DNA from 3 places in the Streptomyces drozdowiczii genome. Region 2 is predicted to be linked to each of the others. Evidence: riboswitches for the same ligand, from Rfam matches in the RefSeq annotation. Region 2 holds a riboswitch; each other region holds the start of a gene.
What was found. A riboswitch is a leader RNA that binds a small molecule or an ion and turns the genes downstream of it on or off. The one in region 2 is predicted to bind cobalamin.
Positions count from the first base shown of each region.

Region 1: another riboswitch for cobalamin. It lies ahead of NEH16_RS02825 (hypothetical protein); the one in region 2 lies ahead of NEH16_RS24860 (cobalamin biosynthesis protein).
Region 3: another riboswitch for cobalamin. It lies ahead of NEH16_RS02235 (ABC transporter substrate-binding protein); the one in region 2 lies ahead of NEH16_RS24860 (cobalamin biosynthesis protein).

Region 1 covers NZ_CP098740.1:617,001-622,846, reverse strand. Annotated here, with positions in the region: gene NEH16_RS02840 (energy-coupling factor transporter transmembrane component T) at 1-708, shown strand, start outside; gene NEH16_RS02835 (ABC transporter ATP-binding protein) at 705-2,351, shown strand; gene NEH16_RS02830 (ECF transporter S component) at 2,417-3,217, shown strand; cobalamin riboswitch at 3,176-3,299, shown strand; gene NEH16_RS02825 (hypothetical protein) at 3,346-3,729, shown strand; gene metE (5-methyltetrahydropteroyltriglutamate--homocysteine S-methyltransferase) at 3,754-5,846, opposite strand, start outside.
Region 2 covers NZ_CP098740.1:5,469,837-5,475,682, forward strand. Annotated here, with positions in the region: gene NEH16_RS24850 (putative cobaltochelatase) at 1-1,323, opposite strand, end outside; gene NEH16_RS24855 (cobyric acid synthase) at 1,320-2,873, opposite strand; gene NEH16_RS24860 (cobalamin biosynthesis protein) at 2,870-3,853, opposite strand; cobalamin riboswitch at 3,977-4,104, opposite strand; gene NEH16_RS24865 (hypothetical protein) at 4,252-4,485, opposite strand; gene NEH16_RS24870 (inorganic phosphate transporter) at 4,518-5,783, opposite strand.
Region 3 covers NZ_CP098740.1:496,106-501,951, forward strand. Annotated here, with positions in the region: gene NEH16_RS02225 (PepSY-associated TM helix domain-containing protein) at 1-958, opposite strand, end outside; gene cobF (precorrin-6A synthase (deacetylating)) at 1,059-1,871, opposite strand; cobalamin riboswitch at 1,955-2,096, shown strand; gene NEH16_RS02235 (ABC transporter substrate-binding protein) at 2,127-3,194, shown strand; gene NEH16_RS02240 (FecCD family ABC transporter permease) at 3,191-4,282, shown strand; gene NEH16_RS02245 (ABC transporter ATP-binding protein) at 4,279-5,079, shown strand; gene NEH16_RS02250 ((2Fe-2S)-binding protein) at 5,096-5,779, opposite strand; gene tsaD (tRNA (adenosine(37)-N6)-threonylcarbamoyltransferase complex transferase subunit TsaD) at 5,779-5,846, opposite strand, start outside.

The sequences.
Region 1 (5,846 bases), 4.9 Mb from region 2:
GCCAACACCCTCGCCAACCCGAAACGGGCCCTGCGGGTCCTGCCGGGTGCGCTGTACGAGCTGGGCGTCGCCGTGACCGTCGCGATCAGCGTCGCCCCGCAGCTGGTGCAGAGCGTCCAACGCGTCTCCCGGGCACGGAAGCTGAGAGCCGGCCGGACCCAGGGGCTGCGCGCCCTGCGCGGCATCGTCGTACCCGTCCTGGAGGATGCCCTGGAGCGGTCGCTGCGCCTGGCCGCCGCGATGGACTCACGCGGTTACGGCCGTGCCGGCACCGCGACCCGCACCTCCCGGCGCGTCACCGGCGCCCTCATGCTCCTCGGCATGTGCGGACTGTGCGCGGGGGCGTACGGACTCCTCGACGCCACCGCCCCCGCCTTCCTGGGGCTTCCCGCGATGGGCGTCGGCGCGGCACTGTGTGTCGCCGGGCTCCGCCTCGGAGGCCGCCGTGTCACCCGCACCACCTACCGGCCCGACCTCTGGCGCGCCGCCGAGTGGCTGGTCGCCGGCAGCGGTGTGCTCTCGGCGGTCCTGCTGTTCGTGAACCTCGGCTACGACCCCGCGCAGCTCAACCCGACGTTCTACCCGCTCACCTGGCCGGACCTCCCGCTCGTGCCGACCTCGGCGATCCTGCTCGCCGGCGCGGCGGGCTTCCTCGCCCCGCCGCCCGCCGCGACCCACCGCACCGACCCGAAAGCCGGAACCGCGTGATCACCTTTGACCAGGTCACCATCGAGTACGACGACGCGGCGGCCCCAGCGCTCCGCGACGTCGACCTGACGGTCGAGGAGGGCGAGTTGTGCCTCGTCGTCGGCCACACCGGGGTCGGCAAGTCCACCCTGCTCGGCGCGGTCAACGGCCTCGTCCCGCACTTCACCGGCGGCACCCTGTACGGCAGGGTCACCGTCGACGGCCGGGACACCGCTCACCATCCTCCGCGCGAACTCGCGGACGTCGTCGGCGTGGTGGGCCAGGACCCGCTGGACGGCTTCGTCACGGACACCGTGGAGGAGGAACTCGCGTACGCCATGGAGCAGTTGGCCGTCCCGCCCGCCACCATGCGCAAGCGCGTCGAGGAGACCCTGGACCTGCTGGGGCTCGCCGACCTCCGCCACCGCGCCCTGCACGAGCTCTCCGGCGGCCAGCAGCAGCGCGTCGCCATCGGCTCGGTCCTGACGAGCCACCCCCGCGTCCTCGTCCTGGACGAACCGACGTCCGCCCTCGACCCCACCGCGGCCGAAGAGGTCCTGGCCGCCGTCACCCGCCTCGTCCACGACCTCGGCGTCACCGTCCTCATGGCGGAGCACCGCCTCGAACGCGTCGTCCAGTACGCCGACCGCGTACTCCATCTGCCCGGCGACGGCCACGTCCGCATCGGCGCCCCCGCCGACGTCCTGCGCAGCTCCACCATCGCACCCCCCATTGTGGAGCTGGGCCGAGCCGCCGGATGGGACCCCCTCCCGCTGTCCATCCGCGACGCCAGGCGCACCGCCCGCGAGCTGCGCACCCGACTGACCGGCCACACCCCGGCACCCGTCCGCCGGGCGCCCGGCCCCGACCGGCCCGACCTGCTCACCGCCCGCAAGGTGACCGTCGCCCACAAGGGGGTCCCCGCCGTCCGCGAGGTCGACCTCACCCTGCGCGCGGGCGAGGTCACCGCGCTGATGGGACGCAACGGATCCGGTAAGTCCTCGCTGCTGTGGGCGCTCCAGGGCACCGGTCCCCGGCACTCCGGCACCGTGTCCGTGGCCGACGGCACGCCACGCGGCGCCGACCCCCACACCCTGCCCGCCGCACGGGCCCGGCAACTGGTCGGCCTCGTCCCGCAGACCCCCGCCGACCTCCTCTACCTGGAAAGCGTCGGGCAGGAACTCGCCCAGGCGGACACCGAATCCGCGAACGGCCGGAAGGCACGCGAGATCCTGGACCGGCTCGCACCCGGAATCCCCGACAGCAGCCACCCGCGGGACCTGTCCGAAGGGCAGAAACTCGCCCTCGTCCTGGCCATCCAGCTCACCGCGGCCCCGGACGTCCTGCTCCTGGACGAACCGACCCGGGGCCTCGACTACCGGGCCAAGAACCGGCTCGTGGAGACGGTCGACGCCCTGGCCGCCGAAGGCCGCGCGATCGTCGTCTCCACCCACGACGTCGAGTTCGCCGCACGCGCCGCCGACCGGGTCGTCGTCATGGCCGAGGGCGAGATCGTCGCCGACGGGCCCACCACGGACGTCATCGTCGCCTCCCCGGTCTTCGCGCCCCAGACGGCGAAGATCCTGGCCCCGCTGCCCTTCCTCACCGTCGACCAGGTCACCACCGCGCTGGCCACACCTCGACCGGAGGGCGGTCAGCCGTGAGCAAGCCGACAGCACCGACCGTGCCCGCGATCGTGCTCGTGCCGCGCGCCACCGTCGTCATCGCCATGGCTGCGCTCCTAGGCATCGTCGCCTTCTTCTGGCCGTTCGTCGTGGCACCCGGGACCTTCGGGTCGAACTACGCGCCGCCCCTGATCTTCGGTGTACTGCTCGTCCTGATCCTGTGCGTCGTGCTCTCCGAGATCGCCGAGGGCGGCATCGACTCGAAGGCCCTGGCCATGCTCGGCGTCCTGTCCGCCGTCAACGCCGCGCTGCGCCCGCTCGGCGCGGGCACTGCGGGCATCGAGACCGTCTTCTTCGTCCTCGTCCTCGCCGGCCGGGTCTTCGGCCCCGGCTTCGGCTTCACCCTCGGCTGCACCTCGCTGTTCGCGTCCGCGCTCATCACCGGGGGAGTCGGCCCCTGGATGCCGTACCAGATGTTCGGCTGCGCCTTCGTCGGCATGCTCGCCGGGTTCCTCCCGCGCGCCACCGGCCGCCGCGAGGTGCTGCTGCTCGCCGTCTACGGCTCCCTGTCCGGCTATCTCTTCGGCTTCCTCCTCAACCTCTCCTTCTGGCCGTTCTCCCTCGACCCGAACAGCTCCATCGCCTACCTGCCCGGCCTGCCCTTCACCGAGCAGTGGCACCGCTACGTCGCCTTCGACCTGGCCACCTCCCTCGGCTGGGACACCGGCCGCGCCGTGACGAACTTCGTGTGCGTCCTGCTGGCGGGCCCCGCTGTGCTCACGACGTTCCGCCGCGCCGCCCGCCGCGCCCGCTTCCGGGCCCCGGCCCGCTTCACCGCACCTCAGCCGGTGGACCGCCCCGGGGGCCATGAGACGATGACCGCCGAATCGGGCGACGGGAGCTGAGGAAGCCGGTGTGAATCCGGCGCGGTCCCGCCACTGTGACCGGGCACGACCCGGGAGCCAGACACTCACACCGTCGCCACCTCCACGATGTCCGGGGCGGACCTCCCCGGTGAGAGGCGGACGGCTCCATGCCGGAATCAGCTGGACCCACCCCGACGGCCGCCGCGCCCAGCAGGGTGACGGTGTGCCGGGACTGCTGCTGCGGCACGGTCAAGGTGCCGGGCGACCACAGGGCCCAGACGGCGCGGCTGCGCTCGGCCGTCCCGGTGCGCGTCTCCGCGTGCCTGGACGTGTGCGAGCAGGCCAACGTCATCGTCGTGCAGCCATCGGCCGAGGCCCGTCGCGCCGGGGCCCGGCCGGTGTGGCTCGGCCTGGTCAACGACCCCGAGGCGACCGAGGACGTCATAGCCTGGGTCAGCGCGGGAGGCCCGGGCACGGCCCCGATGCCGGAGATCCTGGACCTGTACGCGTTCGACCCGGGCCCGGCCGGCCGGGGGCCGGGACGCGGGTGACGTCCCGGCCCCCGGCAACCCCGTTCAGGAGGCGGGCAGTTCCGCCCGGACGGTACGGGCGGCGGCGACCAGGTTCTCCAGCGAGGCGCGGGTCTCGGGCCAGCCGCGGGTCTTGAGGCCGCAGTCGGGATTCACCCAGAGCCGTTCGGCGGGGATCGCCTTCAACCCCGTACGCAGCAGCTCGGCGGCCTCCTCGGCGCTCGGGACGCGGGGCGAGTGGATGTCGTAGACGCCCGGTCCCGCCTCGCGCGGGTAGCCGTGGGCGGCCAGCTCGCGGGCCACCTGCATGTGGGAGCGGGCCGCCTCCAGGCTGATGACGTCGGCGTCCAGGTCGTCGATGGCCTGGACGATGTCACCGAACTCCGCGTAGCACATGTGCGTGTGGATCTGGGTCTCCGGCCGTACCCCGCTGGTGGTGAGCCGGAACGCCTCCGTGGCCCAGGCCAGGTAGTCCGCCCGGTCGGCGGCCCGCAGCGGCAGCGTCTCGCGCAGCGCGGGCTCGTCCACCTGGATCACCGAAGTCCCGCTCGCCTCCAGGTCGTCGACCTCGTCGCGCAGGGCGAGGGCGACCTGCCGGGCGGTCTCCCCGAGCGGCAGATCGTCGCGGACGAACGACCAGGCGAGCATGGTGACCGGGCCCGTGAGCATGCCCTTGACCGGGCGGTCGCTCAGCGACTGGGCGTACGAGGTCCAGCGCACCGTCATCGGCTCGGGGCGCGAGATGTCCCCGGCGAGGACCGGCGGACGCACGTACCGGGTGCCGTACGACTGGACCCAGCCGTGCTGGGTGGCGAGGTAGCCGGTCAGCTGCTCGGCGAAGTACTGCACCATGTCGTTGCGTTCGGGCTCGCCGTGCACCAGGACGTCGATGCCCGTCTTCTCCTGGAAGGAGATGACCTCCCGGATCTCCGTCCGGATGCGCTCCTCGTAACCCGCCGGGTCGATGCGTCCGGCCCGCAGGTCGGCACGGGCCGTCCGCAGCTCTCCGGTCTGCGGGAACGACCCGATGGTCGTCGTCGGGAGCAACGGCAGTCCCAGCTGCGCCCGTTGGGCCGCCGAGCGTTCGGCGTACGGCTGCGAACGGCGGCTGTCCGCGTCCGTCACGGCCTCGGCCCGGGCGCGCACGGCCGGGTCCCGGGTGAGGGGGGAGCCGGCCCGGGAGGCCAAGGCGGCCTTATTGGCGGAGAGTTCGGCGGCGATGAGGTCGGTGCCCTGGGCGAGCGCCTTCGCCAGGGTGACGATCTCCGCGGTCTTCTGCCGGGCGAAGGCCAGCCAACGGACGATCTGCGGGTCGATCTCCTTCTCGGCGGCGGCGTCCAGCGGTACGTGCAGCAGAGAGCAGGAGGCGGCCACGTCGACGCGGTCGGCCAGCCCCAGGAGGGTGCCGAGGGTGGACAGCGACTTCTGGAGGTCGTTGATCCAGATGTTGCGGCCGTTGACGACACCGGCGACCAGGCGCTTGCCGGGGAGCCCGCCGACGGCCGCCAGGGCGTCCAGGTTGGCGGCTGCGGCCTCGGTGAAGTCCAGCGCCAGGCCCTCGACGGGCGCCTTGGCCAGGACCGGAAGCGCCTCGCCCAGCCGGTCGAAGTAGGAGGCGACGAGCAGCTTCGGCCGGTCGGTGAGCGCGCCGAGGTCACGGTAGGCGCGTTCGGCCGCGTCGAGTTCGGCCGGGGTGCGGTCCTGGACGAGGGCCGGCTCGTCCAGCTGCACCCACTCGGCACCCGCCGCACGCAGATCCGCCAGGACCTCCGCGTACACCGGCAGCAGCCGGTCCAGCAGGGTCAGCGGCTCGAAGTCGGCGGGCACGCCGGGGGCCGGCTTGGCCAGCAGGAGGTAGGTCACGGGCCCGACCAGCACGGGCCGCGCGGTGAGGCCCTGGGCCAGGGCCTCCTTGAGCTGCGCTACCTGCTGGCTGGAGTCCGCGGTGAAGACGGTGCCGGGGCCCAGCTCGGGGACCAGGTAGTGGTAGTTCGTATCGAACCACTTGGTCATCTCCAGCGGCGCCACGTCCTGGGTGCCGCGCGCCATGGCGAAGTAGCCGTCCAGCGCGTCGGCCGCGACGGCCTCGCGGTGGCGTTCGGGGATGGCGCCGACCATGACGGTGGTGTCCAGGACGT
Region 2 (5,846 bases):
GGTCAGCGCGCCCTCGGGCCGCCGCGCCCCGGTCGTCCGCCCGTGCTCGGTGCGCGCCCGGGACCGCCGCCCCGCCGCGCCCTCGCCGAGCCCGGGAACGCTGAGCATCTTCGTACGGAACGGCTCCCCGGCCCGTACGGGCCGCTGCTCACCGCCCTGCCCGGGCACGGGCGCCCCCGGATCGGGCGTGTCGTCCGCCCCGTCGGCGGGCGAGGACGGCGTGTCGGGCGCGTCCCCCTGCGGCGGCAGCCCGCCGCCACCTCCGCCGCCACCGCCGTCACCGGGCCCGTCCGGCTCCGGCTCGTCGTCCCCGCCGCCGTTCCGCTCCAGCGTGTCGTCCAGCTTGTCCTCGTCGAGCCCCGGCGCGTCGAAGGGGTTGCGCCGCCTCCGGTGGGGGAGCGCGAGCAGCGCCGCCTGCCGGACGTCCTCGGCGCATACGTCGGTGCGCCCCGCCCACGCGGCCAGCGCGGTCGCCGTCCTGGCCATGACGATGTCCGCGCGCATCCCGTCGACCTCGAAGGCCGCGCAGGTCGCCGCGATCTGCCGCAACGCCTGGTCACCGAGCACCACTTCGGGCAGCAGCGCACGCGCGGTCGTGATCCGGTCCCGCAACTCCGCTTCCTCGTCGGCCCAGCGCGCCGCGAACGCCGCCGGGTCGTCCTCGTAAGCGAGCCGCCGCCGCACCACCTCCACCCGCTGGTCCGTCTCCCGGGAGGCCGCGACCTCGACGGTCAGCCCGAAGCGGTCGAGCAACTGGGGCCGCAGCTCGCCCTCTTCCGGGTTCATCGTCCCCACGAGCAGGAACCGCGCCGCGTGCCGTACGGAGACGCCCTCGCGCTCCACGTACGAGGCACCCATGGCCGCCGCGTCCAGCAGCAGGTCCACCAGATGGTCGTGGAGCAGGTTGACCTCGTCCACGTACAGGATGCCGCGGTGCGCGTCCGCGAGCAGCCCCGGTTCGAACGCCTTCACGCCCTCCGCCAGGGCCCGTTCGATGTCGAGCGCCCCGACGAGCCGGTCCTCGGAGGCGCCGACCGGAAGCTCCACGGTCCGCGCCGCCCGCGACACGCCGGCCGCGTCCTCGTGCGGGCCGTCCGGACACGCCGGGTCGGGCGAGGCGGGGTCGCACGAGAACCGGCACCCCGGCACGACGGCGACCTCCGGCATCAGCGCGGCCAGCGCGCGTACGGCGGTCGACTTGGCGGTGCCCTTCTCGCCACGGACCAGGACCCCGCCCACGGCCGGGCTGACCGCGTTGAGCAGCAGCCCGAGCCGCAGGTCGTCCTGGCCGACGATGGCGGTGAAGGGGTAGGGCGTACTCACAGGGCCTCCTTGACGGGCATGGCGGGCGCTCCCGGCGGGATGAACGGCAGACCGGACGGCGCGCCCGACTCGATGAGCCGCCACAGCGCGTCGGTGTCCGCGTGTTCCTCGATCAGGTCACCGAGGCGGTCGAGCTGTTCCTCGCGCAGAGCGGCGAAGCAGGTGTCGGGCGCGGGCACGAAGCGGCGGCCGGTGAGCCGGGCGGTCTCGGCCAGGAACCGGCGGCGGAAGGCGTCGCTCTCCAGCGAGCCGTGCCAGTGCGTGCCCCAGACGGCACCCGACCGGCAGCCGTCCAGCGGGGTGCCCCGGCCGTCCGTCAGGAACGGCTCGCCGCCGTGCACATCGGCGACGCCGTGATGGATCTCGTACCCCTCGACGGGCTCGCCGAGCGCCTCGCCGGTCGGCCGGGCGAGCGTCTTCTCGCGGTCGAAGCGGACCCGCACGGGCAGCAGGCCGAGCGCGTCGACCTGCCCGGCGCGCGACTCGACCTCGTCCTCGATGTGCTCGCCGAGGATCTGGTAGCCGCCGCAGATCCCGAGCACCGGCCGGCCCTCGGCGGCGCGCCGCCGCAGGGCGCCGGCGAGCCCGCGTTCGCGCAGCCAGGCGAGCGCCTTCACGGTGCCCCGGGTGCCCGGCACGATGACGAGGTCCGCGTCGGCCAGCTCCTCGGGCCGGTCCACGAACCGCACGACGACGCCCGGTTCGGCGGCCAGCGCGTCCACATCGGTGAAGTTCGACATCAGCGGGATCGCGCACACGGCGACGCGCAGGACGTCCTCGCCGTGCGGCGGGGCGACCGTCGACTCCCGTACGGTGCCGCGCAGCGACACCCTGAGGCCGTCCTCCTCGTCGATGCCGAGCCCGTGCGCGAAGGGCAGCACCCCGTAGGTGGGACGGCCCGTCAGCTCCCGCAGCATGTCGAGCCCCGGCTCAAGGAGCGAGACGTCACCCCGGAACTTGTTGACCAGGTACCCCGCGATCAGCTCCTGGTCCTCCGGCGCGAGCAGCGCGGTCGTCCCGAAGAACGAGGCGAAGACGCCGCCCCGGTCGATGTCCCCGACCACCACGACCGGGAAGCGCGCGGCGCGGGCGATGCCCATGTTCACGATGTCCGTGCGGCGGAGGTTGATCTCGGCGGGCGAGCCCGCGCCCTCGCAGATCACCGCGTCGTACGTGCTCCGCAGCTGCTCCAGGCAGTCCGTGACGGTGGACAGCAGCTTTTCCTGCCGCCCGCCGTGGTAGCCGCGGGCGCTCATCTCGCCGACCGGCCGCCCCATCAGGACGACCTGGCTGGAGCGGTCGCCGCCGGGCTTGAGCAGCACCGGGTTCATCAGGGCGGTCGGCTCGACGCGGGCGGCCTGGGCCTGCATGGCCTGGGCCCGGCCGATCTCGGCGCCCTCGCGGGTGACGAAGGAGTTCAGCGACATGTTCTGCGCCTTGAACGGGGCGACCTTCACCCCCTGGCGTACGAGCCAGCGGCAGATGCCCGCCGTGACGACGCTCTTGCCCGCGTCCGATGTGGTCCCGGCGACCAGCAGTCCGCCGCTCATATCGCTCTCCGTCCAGGTGTACGAGGTCTGCGGGCCCGGCGTGCGACCGCCCCCGCGCCCAGCCGGGCGGCCACGCCGACGCCGAGGGCGAGCACGCCCACCCGGCGCGAGAGCCGCACCGCGCGCTCGATGTCGCCGGTCTCCACCGCCCGCCCGGCCTCCCCGTTGAGCACGGGCCGGTGCTCGACGCGCCCGCCGTAGGCGAGGGTCCCGCCGAGCCGTACGCCGAGCGCCCCGGCGAACGCGGCCTCCACGGGCCCCGCGTTGGGGCTCGGGTGCTTCGCGGCGTCCGCCCGCCAGGCCCGTACGGCCTCCCGGGGCCGGCCGCCGGAGGCCACGGCGAGCAGCGCGGTGAGGCGGGCGCCGGGCCAGCCCGCGAGGTCGTCGAGCCGGGCCGATGCCCAGCCGTACCGCAGGTAGCGGGGCGACTTGTGGCCGACCATCGCGTCGAGCGTATTGGCGGCGCGGAAGCCGACGAGCCCGGGGACCCCGGCGAGGGCGCCCCAGACGAGGGCGCCGACCACGGCGTCCGAGGTGTTCTCGGCGACGGACTCCACCACGGCGCGCGCGATCCCGGGGCCGTCCAGCGCCTGCGGGTCGCGCCCGCACAGGTGCGGCAGCCGCTCCCGGGCCGACTCGACGTCCCCGGCGGCGAGCGCGCCGCCGATGGCCCGGGCCTCGCGCCCCAGCGACGTACCGCCGAGGACGGACCAGGTGGCGGCGGCGGTCAGGGCCACGGACGCGGCGGGGTGGCGGCGCAGGGCGCGGGCGGCGAGCGCGGCGGACCCGGCGGCGCCCCCGGCGCAGATCAGGGTGTGCAGGGCGCCCCGGCCGCGGTGGTCGCGCCAGAGCCGGTCCTCGACGGCCGCGGCGGCCCGCCCGAAGGCGGCGACCGGGTGGCCCCTGCGGGGGTCACCGAGCAGCAGGTCGCCGATCAGGCCGGCGGTGGCGCCGTACGCGAAGATGCGATCGGCACGCACGGTTCAGCCGGCCGTACCGGAGTCCGCCGACAGGGGCTGTGGGGAGAGGGGCGCACGGCAGCCGGGCATGGCGGTATGTCCTCACTCAGGGTCCGCGCCCTGGTTCGACGTGACGGCGACAGGAGTCTCCTGGCTTCCGGATCGGCGGATTCCCCCGGTCTTCCAGCCCGCTCGCGCGGGCCGTGACGTGCGGTGGGGGACCGCTCCCCGGTGACAGTGGCGGGACCGCGCCGGATTCGCACCGGCTTCCTCTGCTGTCGCCGTAATGGCTCCGGCAGTCCACCACGCCCCGCGAACGCCCGTCAACTCGCCGTTGACCTGCGACGGCACGGTGTGGGCGGACGCACATCGGGCCGGGCGCACACGGGGTGCGTCCGGCCCGATGGGGCGGTGATGCGTCAGGCGACGATGAGATAGATGCCGTACGCGACCGCCGCCGCGCACAGCCCGAAGCAGACGTACGCCCCGGCCCGCGCCAGCAGGACCGATCCGCCCGCCGGACCGCCCCCGGCGGCCGTTTCCGGCTGCTTGGAGAGGCCGACGATGCCGAGCGTGAAGAGGCCCACCAGGGCGACGGTGGTGACGAGGGAGACGCCGAAGACGGTGCCCAGAGCTGCCCAGTCGATGTTCATACGGGGTGTCCTTAGCGGAGTACCGGGGTCTGTCAGACCGTGGCGGGTCGGGCCGGATCGGCGGCGACGGATGCGGCGGGCGCCGGAATGGTGGCGGCGAGGTCGTGCGCCACGGTGGGCGGCGGGCTCACGGCCGCGATGGCCTGGGTGACGACGCCCGCGGGCTCGGCCGGGGCCGTGTCCTCGGTGCCGGGCGCGACATCGCCGTGGCCGACGGGCTTGCGGCGCGACAGCACCCAGATCGCCCCCGAGCCGGCGACCAGGAGGGCCGCGACGACCACGACGCCCCAGGTGCCCTGCTTCGTCAGGAACTCGGCGCCCGCCCCGACCAGACCGGCGGCCGGCAGGGTCAGGCCCCAGGCGACGAACATCCGGGTGGCGGTGGACCAGCGGACCACGCCCCCGGACCGGCCGAGGCCCGCGCCCATCACGGCCCCGGAGCAGGACTGCGTGGTGGAGAGGGAGAAGCCGAGGTGCGAGGAGGCCAGGATGACGGTGGCCGCGCTGGTCTGGGCGGCGAAGCCCTGCGGGGGCTTCAGCTCGGTCAGGCCGCTGCCCATGGTGCGGATGATCCGCCAGCCGCCGAGGTACGTGCCGAGCGCGATGGCCAGGCCGGCGCTGACGATGACCCAGACCGGCGGGTTGGAGCCGGGGGAGAGGACGCCGCCGGTGACCAGGGCCAGGGTGATGATGCCCATCGTCTTCTGCGCGTCGTTGGTGCCGTGCGCGAGCGAGACGAGCCCGGCCGAGGCGATCTGCCCCGCCCGGTAGCCCTTGGCGGTGGCCTTCTCCTGGGCGTCGTTACGGATCTTCCCGCCGATCCGGTACGTGAGCCTGGTGGCCAGGAGCGCGGCCACACCGGCCACGATCGGGGCGGCGACGGCGGGCAGCAGCACCTTGGTGACGACGGTGCCGCCGTTGACCGACGACCAGCCGGCGGACATCACCGCGGCGCCGATGAGGCCGCCGAACAGTGCGTGGGAGGAGCTGGACGGAAGCCCGACCAGCCAGGTCAGAAGATTCCACAGGATGGCGCCGACGAGCGCCGCGAAGATGACCTCGGTTCTGAGGCCGTCCTCGTTGACGATCCCGCCGGAGATCGTCTTGGCGACCTCCACGGACAGGAACGCGCCGACCAGATTGAGAACGGCGGACATCGCGACCGCCGTCTTGGGTTTGAGTGCGCCGGTCGAGATGGTCGTGGCCATCGCGTTGGCGGTGTCGTGGAAACCGTTCGTGAAATCGAACACTAGAGCTGTCACGATCACTATCGCGAGCAGCAGCGTGATGTGTTCCATTTACCCAGGCAATCGTTCGACGTCATTGGCAGGTGGAACGTAGGCAACTTGAGTGAACGGAAG
Region 3 (5,846 bases), 5.0 Mb from region 2:
GTGGAGTGATGACGAGCTTGCCGCGCAGACCTTCGGCACGGGCGATGCGGACGGCCTCGTCCAGGTCGGTCTGGACGGCGGAAGTGCCGGGCGCGGGCTGCTTCGACGCCGCCCCGCCCAGGGTCGAGGAGACGGACGGCGTCGCCCCGCCCAGCGCGTCCTGGATCGTGCCGATGTTCACGCCCGCGTGCGCGGACCACGTCAGTCCGGTTGCCGAGAGGGCGAGGAAACCGGCCGACACCCACAAGCCCACGGCCCCGTGCCAGGACAGCGTGCGCTTGCGCCCCTGCACGCCCCGGCGCGGTACGAACAGCCGACGCATCCTCTCCCGCCCGCGCGGCGCCCCGAGCCACAGGGCGAGCCCGCCCAGCACCTCGACCCACAACCAACTCGCTGCGATCTCGCTGTAGTTGCGGCCGAACTCCCCGAGATGCAGCGTGCGGTGCAGGCTGTCGAACCACGCCCGTACGGGCAGCCACTCGCCGAACGTACGCAGCGAGCCGCGCACCTCCGCCGTGTAGGGATCGACGAAAGCGGTCTGCGTGTATCCCTCGGGCAGCCCCTTCACGTCGAAGGTGACGCGCGTGGTGTCCTCGTCGCCCGCTCCCTTGGTGACGGAGACGAGCCGCCCGCCGGGTGTCGCCTCGCGGGCCGAGTCCACCTGGGCGGCCAGCGGCTTCGGTTCGCCGTGCGGGGTGACCTTCAGTTCGTGGTGGTAGACGACGGACTCGATCTGCGGCGTCGCCGTGTAGAGCAGTCCGGTCACGGCGGCGACGAGCAGGAACGGACCGATGAGGACGCCCGCGTAGAAGTGCAGGCGCAGAAGGAGGGGCCGCAGCCCGCTCCACATGCCTCCACCGCTCCTCGTCGTCGGCGTGGCGAAGTCCTCGGTGGCGGCGGCCTCCTCGGTCGTGTGTGGTCGGAGCGGTGGTGGCGCGGCAGGCGTGGTCTCGGTCATCGGCTGCTCCTCGTGCGTGGACCGGTGGGGACGGTGACGTGCACGTAGAGGAGTCGGAGCGAATGGCGCGCGAGTTCCCACCACCAGGGTGAGACCTACGTCACATGCGATGGAGGTCCGCAGCCCCCCGCGACGGTCCTTCCGCGATGCGCAGCAGATACGTGTCCATGATCCAGCCGTGCCGCTCGCGTGCCTCGGCGCGGACCCGTCGGATGCGGTCGGAGACTTCACGGATCGGCCCGGCAACGAGGAGTTCGTCCGGGGTGCCGAGGTAGGCGCCCCAGTAGATCCATACGCTGTCGCCCGCGACCTGGGTGAACGACTCGTGGGCGTCGAGCATGACGACGATGTCGCCGTCGTCGTTCTGGCCGACGTCGGCGAGACGGCGGGCCGGGGTGATGTGCACCGGGCGTCCCACCTGGTTGAGCGGGATGCGGTGACGGGCGGTCAGGGCGGCGACGCTCGTGATTCCGGGGATGACCTCGACGCTCACGGAGAGCGCGCCGCGGTCCTCGATGTCCCCGAGGATGCCGAGCGTGCTGTCGTACAGGGACGGGTCGCCCCAGACGAGGAAGGCCCCCGTCTCGCCGGCCGTCATCTCGTCGCGCATCGCCCGCTCGAAGATCTCGCCGCGCCGCTCACGCCAGTCCTGGACGGCCGCCGTGTAATCGGAACGGTCCATCGGGCGCCGGTCGCGGCTGGGGTCCTCGACCTCCACCACGCGGTACGGGCCCCGCGCGTGCTCCTCGATCATCCGGTGGCGCAGGTCGGTCAGCGACGCCTTGTCGGGGCCCTTGCCGACGATGAAGAAGACGTCGGCGCGGCGGATCGCCTTCACGGCCTGAAGGGTCAGATGGTCGGGGTTGCCGGCCCCGATGCCGATGACGAGGATCGCGCGCTGTTCCGTGCTCATGCGGACAGTCTTCCAGGGGCCTCTCCTCGGCCGGCGCCGGGACGCCCGGCTCGCGTCCGACCCGGTGTCCGGGTGCGCCCGGTCATTACGTACGATCACCAGGTCAAAGCCGCGGCAGGAGCCAGGAAGCCGGTGCGAATCCGGCACGGTCCCGCCACTGTGACCGCGCACGTCCCCACGGGTGTCCGCGGAAGTCAGGTCACTGACCTGCCGCGGGCCCGATCCGAGGAGCGCGGACTCCGCAGGAGGCTTCCCATGCACGACGGTCACAGCCGTCCCCTTTTCTCGTTCTCCCCGTCGCCCGTGGTGTCCGCGATTTCACGTCGGCGCGGTCCGGCGCGCCTCGCCGCGGCCGTCACAGCGCTGTCGGCGATCCTGCTGACGGCCGGCTGCGGCTCGTCCGGCACCACCGACGACTCCCCGAAGGCGAGTGCCTCGGCGGCGAAGGGCTTCCCCGTCACCATCGACAACTGCGGGGTCAGGACGACGTACACCGAACCGCCGTCCCGCGCGGTGACCATCCACCAGCACCCGGCCGAACTGATGCTCTCGCTGGGGCTGAAGGACCGTATGGCCGGTACGTCGTACCCCGACTCGGCGGTGCTGCCCGCTCTGCGCAAGGACTTCGCGTCGATCCCGCAGTTGTCGAAGGAGGCGCCGTCGTTCGAGAAGGTCCTCGACACCGATCCCGACTTCGTCTACGGCGGGTACGCCAGCGCGTTCGCGGAGAAGGAGGGGCGCTCGCGCAAGGCGTTCCGGGACGCGGGCATCGACACCTACCTCAACCGGGAGAACTGCGCCGGGAAGGAGGGGGTGACGATGGAGGACACGTACGCCGAGATACGCACGATCGGCAAGATCTTCGGCGTCCCCGACCGCGCGTCGGCTCTCGTCTCCGAGCTGCGCACCCGCGTGGACAAGGCGAGCGCGGCCGTGAAGGGCGCGCGTGATGTCTCCGTGTTCGTCTACGACAGCGGCGACAAGTCCGCCTTCACGGCCGGGGGCAAGGGCCTGGGCAACGAACTGATCGAGCTGGCGGGCGGCAGGAACGTCTTCTCCGACCTGGACGACGTGTTCGGCGACGCCTCATGGGAACAGGTCGTCGACCGCAAGCCGGAAGTCATCGCCATCTACGACTACGCGGGCACCACCGTCGCGCAGAAGAAGAAGTTCCTGCTCTCCCAGCCCGCCCTCGCCGACGTGCCCGCGATCAGGAACAAGCGCTTCGTGGTCCTGCCGCTGACCGACACCCTCGTCGGCGTCCGCTCGGCGGACGCCGTGGGCGACCTGGCGCGCGGGCTGCACCCGGACAGCTTCGAGTGACGGCGCTCGCCACGGACGCCGGGCACACCACCGCGGTCGAGCCGCGCCGCCGGGCCGCGTTCGCCGTCGTCCTGGTCGGGCTCACCGTGCTGCTGGCCGCCTGCATGACCGCGGGGCTCGCCCTCGGCTCGGTGCGGGTGCCGCCCGCCCAGGTGTGGCACATCGTGACGCACGCGCTCGGCGCCGACTGGACGGAGCCCACCTGGACCCGGGCGCGGGAGACGATCGTGCTCGACGTGCGGGGCCCCCGCGTCCTGCTCGGCGCGGTCACCGGCGCGGGCCTCGCCGTCGTCGGTACGGCGCTCCAGGCGCTGGTGCGCAACCCCCTCGCCGAGCCGTACCTCCTCGGCGCGTCCTCCGGCGCCTCGCTCGGCGCGGTCTCGGTGATCGTGTTCGGGTCGAGCCTCTTCGGGACGGTGTCCCTGTCGGCGGCCGCGTTCGCGGGGGCACTGGGCGCGCTCGTCCTCGTCTACGCGGCCGCCCGCACCGGTGGCCGCATCACCTCGATGCGACTCGTCCTGGCAGGGGTCGCCGTGGCGTCGGTGCTCAACGCGCTGCTGAACCTGCTCCTCCTGACGACGGACAACGGCAACGAGGCGCGCACGGTCCTCGCCTGGACCATGGGCGGTCTCGGCGGTGTGTCCTGGGGGTCGCTCTGGCTGCCGGGTCTGGCGCTGCTCCTCGGCATCGCGGTCCTCATGGTGCAGGCCCCGAATCTGAACCTGCTGCTGGCCGGGGAGGAGGCCGCCGCCACCATGGGCCTGGACGTCGCGCGGTTCCGGGCCCGGATGTTCGTGCTCGTGTCGCTGGTCACCGGTGTGCTGGTCGCCGCGGCCGGACCGATCGGCTTCGTGGGCCTGATGCTCCCGCACATCGTGCGGCTGCTCGTCGGCGGCGACCACCGGCGCGTGCTGCCGACCGCCGCGCTGGGCGGTGCGTCCTTCCTGGTCCTCTCGGACATCGTGGCGCGGACCGTGACGGCGCCGGAGGAGATCCCGGTCGGCGTGCTCACCGCCCTGTGCGGCGGGCCGTTCTTCCTGTGGCTGATGCGGCACGACGCGCGCAAGAAGGCAGGAGGCACGGCATGACGGCGGCCGAACTGCACGTCGAGGGCGTCACGCTCACGGCCGGTGCCCGGCGGCTGGTCCACGACGTCACGCTCACGGCCCGTCCGGGCGAGACGGTCGGCCTCGTCGGCCCGAACGGCAGTGGCAAATCCAGTCTGTTGCGCTCCGTCTACCGGGTCCTGCGCCCGGAAGCCGGAACCGTCCGCGTCGACGGTGCCGACGCCTGGTCCCTGTCCCCGCGCCGGCTCGCGCGCACGCTGGCGGCGGTGGTGCAGGACGCCCCGTCCGGCCTGGAGCTGAGTGTGCGGGAAGTCGTCGCGATGGGGCGGACCCCGCACAAGCGGCTCCTGTCCGGTGACACGACCGAGGACGCCGCGACGATCGAGACGGCACTCGCCTCGGTCGACGCCGTCCCCTTGGCCGACCGCCCCTTCGACCGTCTCTCCGGCGGCGAGCGCCAGCGGGTGCTGATCGCCCGCGCCCTGGCCCAGGAGCCGTCGCTGCTCGTCCTGGACGAACCGACCAACCACCTGGACATCCGGCACCAGTTGGAGGTCCTGGCCGTGCTGCGCCGACTGCCCGCGACGGTTCTCGTCGCCCTGCACGACCTCAACCTGGCAGCGCACTACTGCGATCGCCTGTACGTGCTGCGCGACGGCGGTGTCGTCGCGTCCGGACCACCGCACCAGGTGCTCACTCCGCGCCTGCTGGCGGAGGTCTACGAGGTGGCCGCCGAGGTGGCGGTGCACCCCCGCACGGGCCGTCCCCAGGTGACGTTCCTGCCGGCGGACGGGCCGTTGCCCGGCGCGGCGGGGTGACCGGCACCGGACCCGGTCACCGGGCCAGGCAGCAGTCCCCGCACTTCGAGCCGTTGGGTGCCCGGTAGTACAGGCAGCAGCTGCGGCGGCGGAAGGTGAGCCCGGGGCCGGTGATGCGGCCGGTCCCGGGCAGCCGTCCCGTCTCCAGGAGTTCGCGCGTCAGCTCGGTGAGCGGAGCCCGCAGACCGGGCCGGACCCTCAGCAGCTGTGCCGCCGAGCCGACCAGCGCGGAGGCGGAGTTCCCGGCGAGGAGCCGCGGCGCCATCTTGACGGGCAGGTGGCTCTCCAGACGCTGAAGGACACCGTCGGCCTGGGCGGCCACGGCGTCCGCCAGTGGCGACGCCGCTCGCGGGGCGCGGCTGCCGCGCGGCCCGGCGAGCCGGAGGGCCGAGCCGTCGCCGCCCCATTCCGCGGTGGCCATCACGGGCACGATGCCGTGGACCAGCGCGCAGGCCAGGACCGGCGACCACAGCCGTGCCGCAAGCCCGAGATGGGCGATGGAGACGCCGATACGGGCTTCGCCGGTCCCGTAGCGTTCGTTGACGGTCCTGGCCCGCGCCGCGAACCCCTCCCCCGTGAGACGCGCCCCGCCGCGCGCGGGGCCCGGGGCCGTGTCAAGGGCGAAGAAACCTCCCAGCCGTGCCACGTCGCGCAGCGCCTCCACGACCTCGTCCACCGGTACGTCGCCCGCCGCGGTCATCAGGCGGCCCGGGCAGCGGTGGCGGGGAGCGGGGTCAGCGACGCGTACTCCAGCGGTGCGGAGGGAT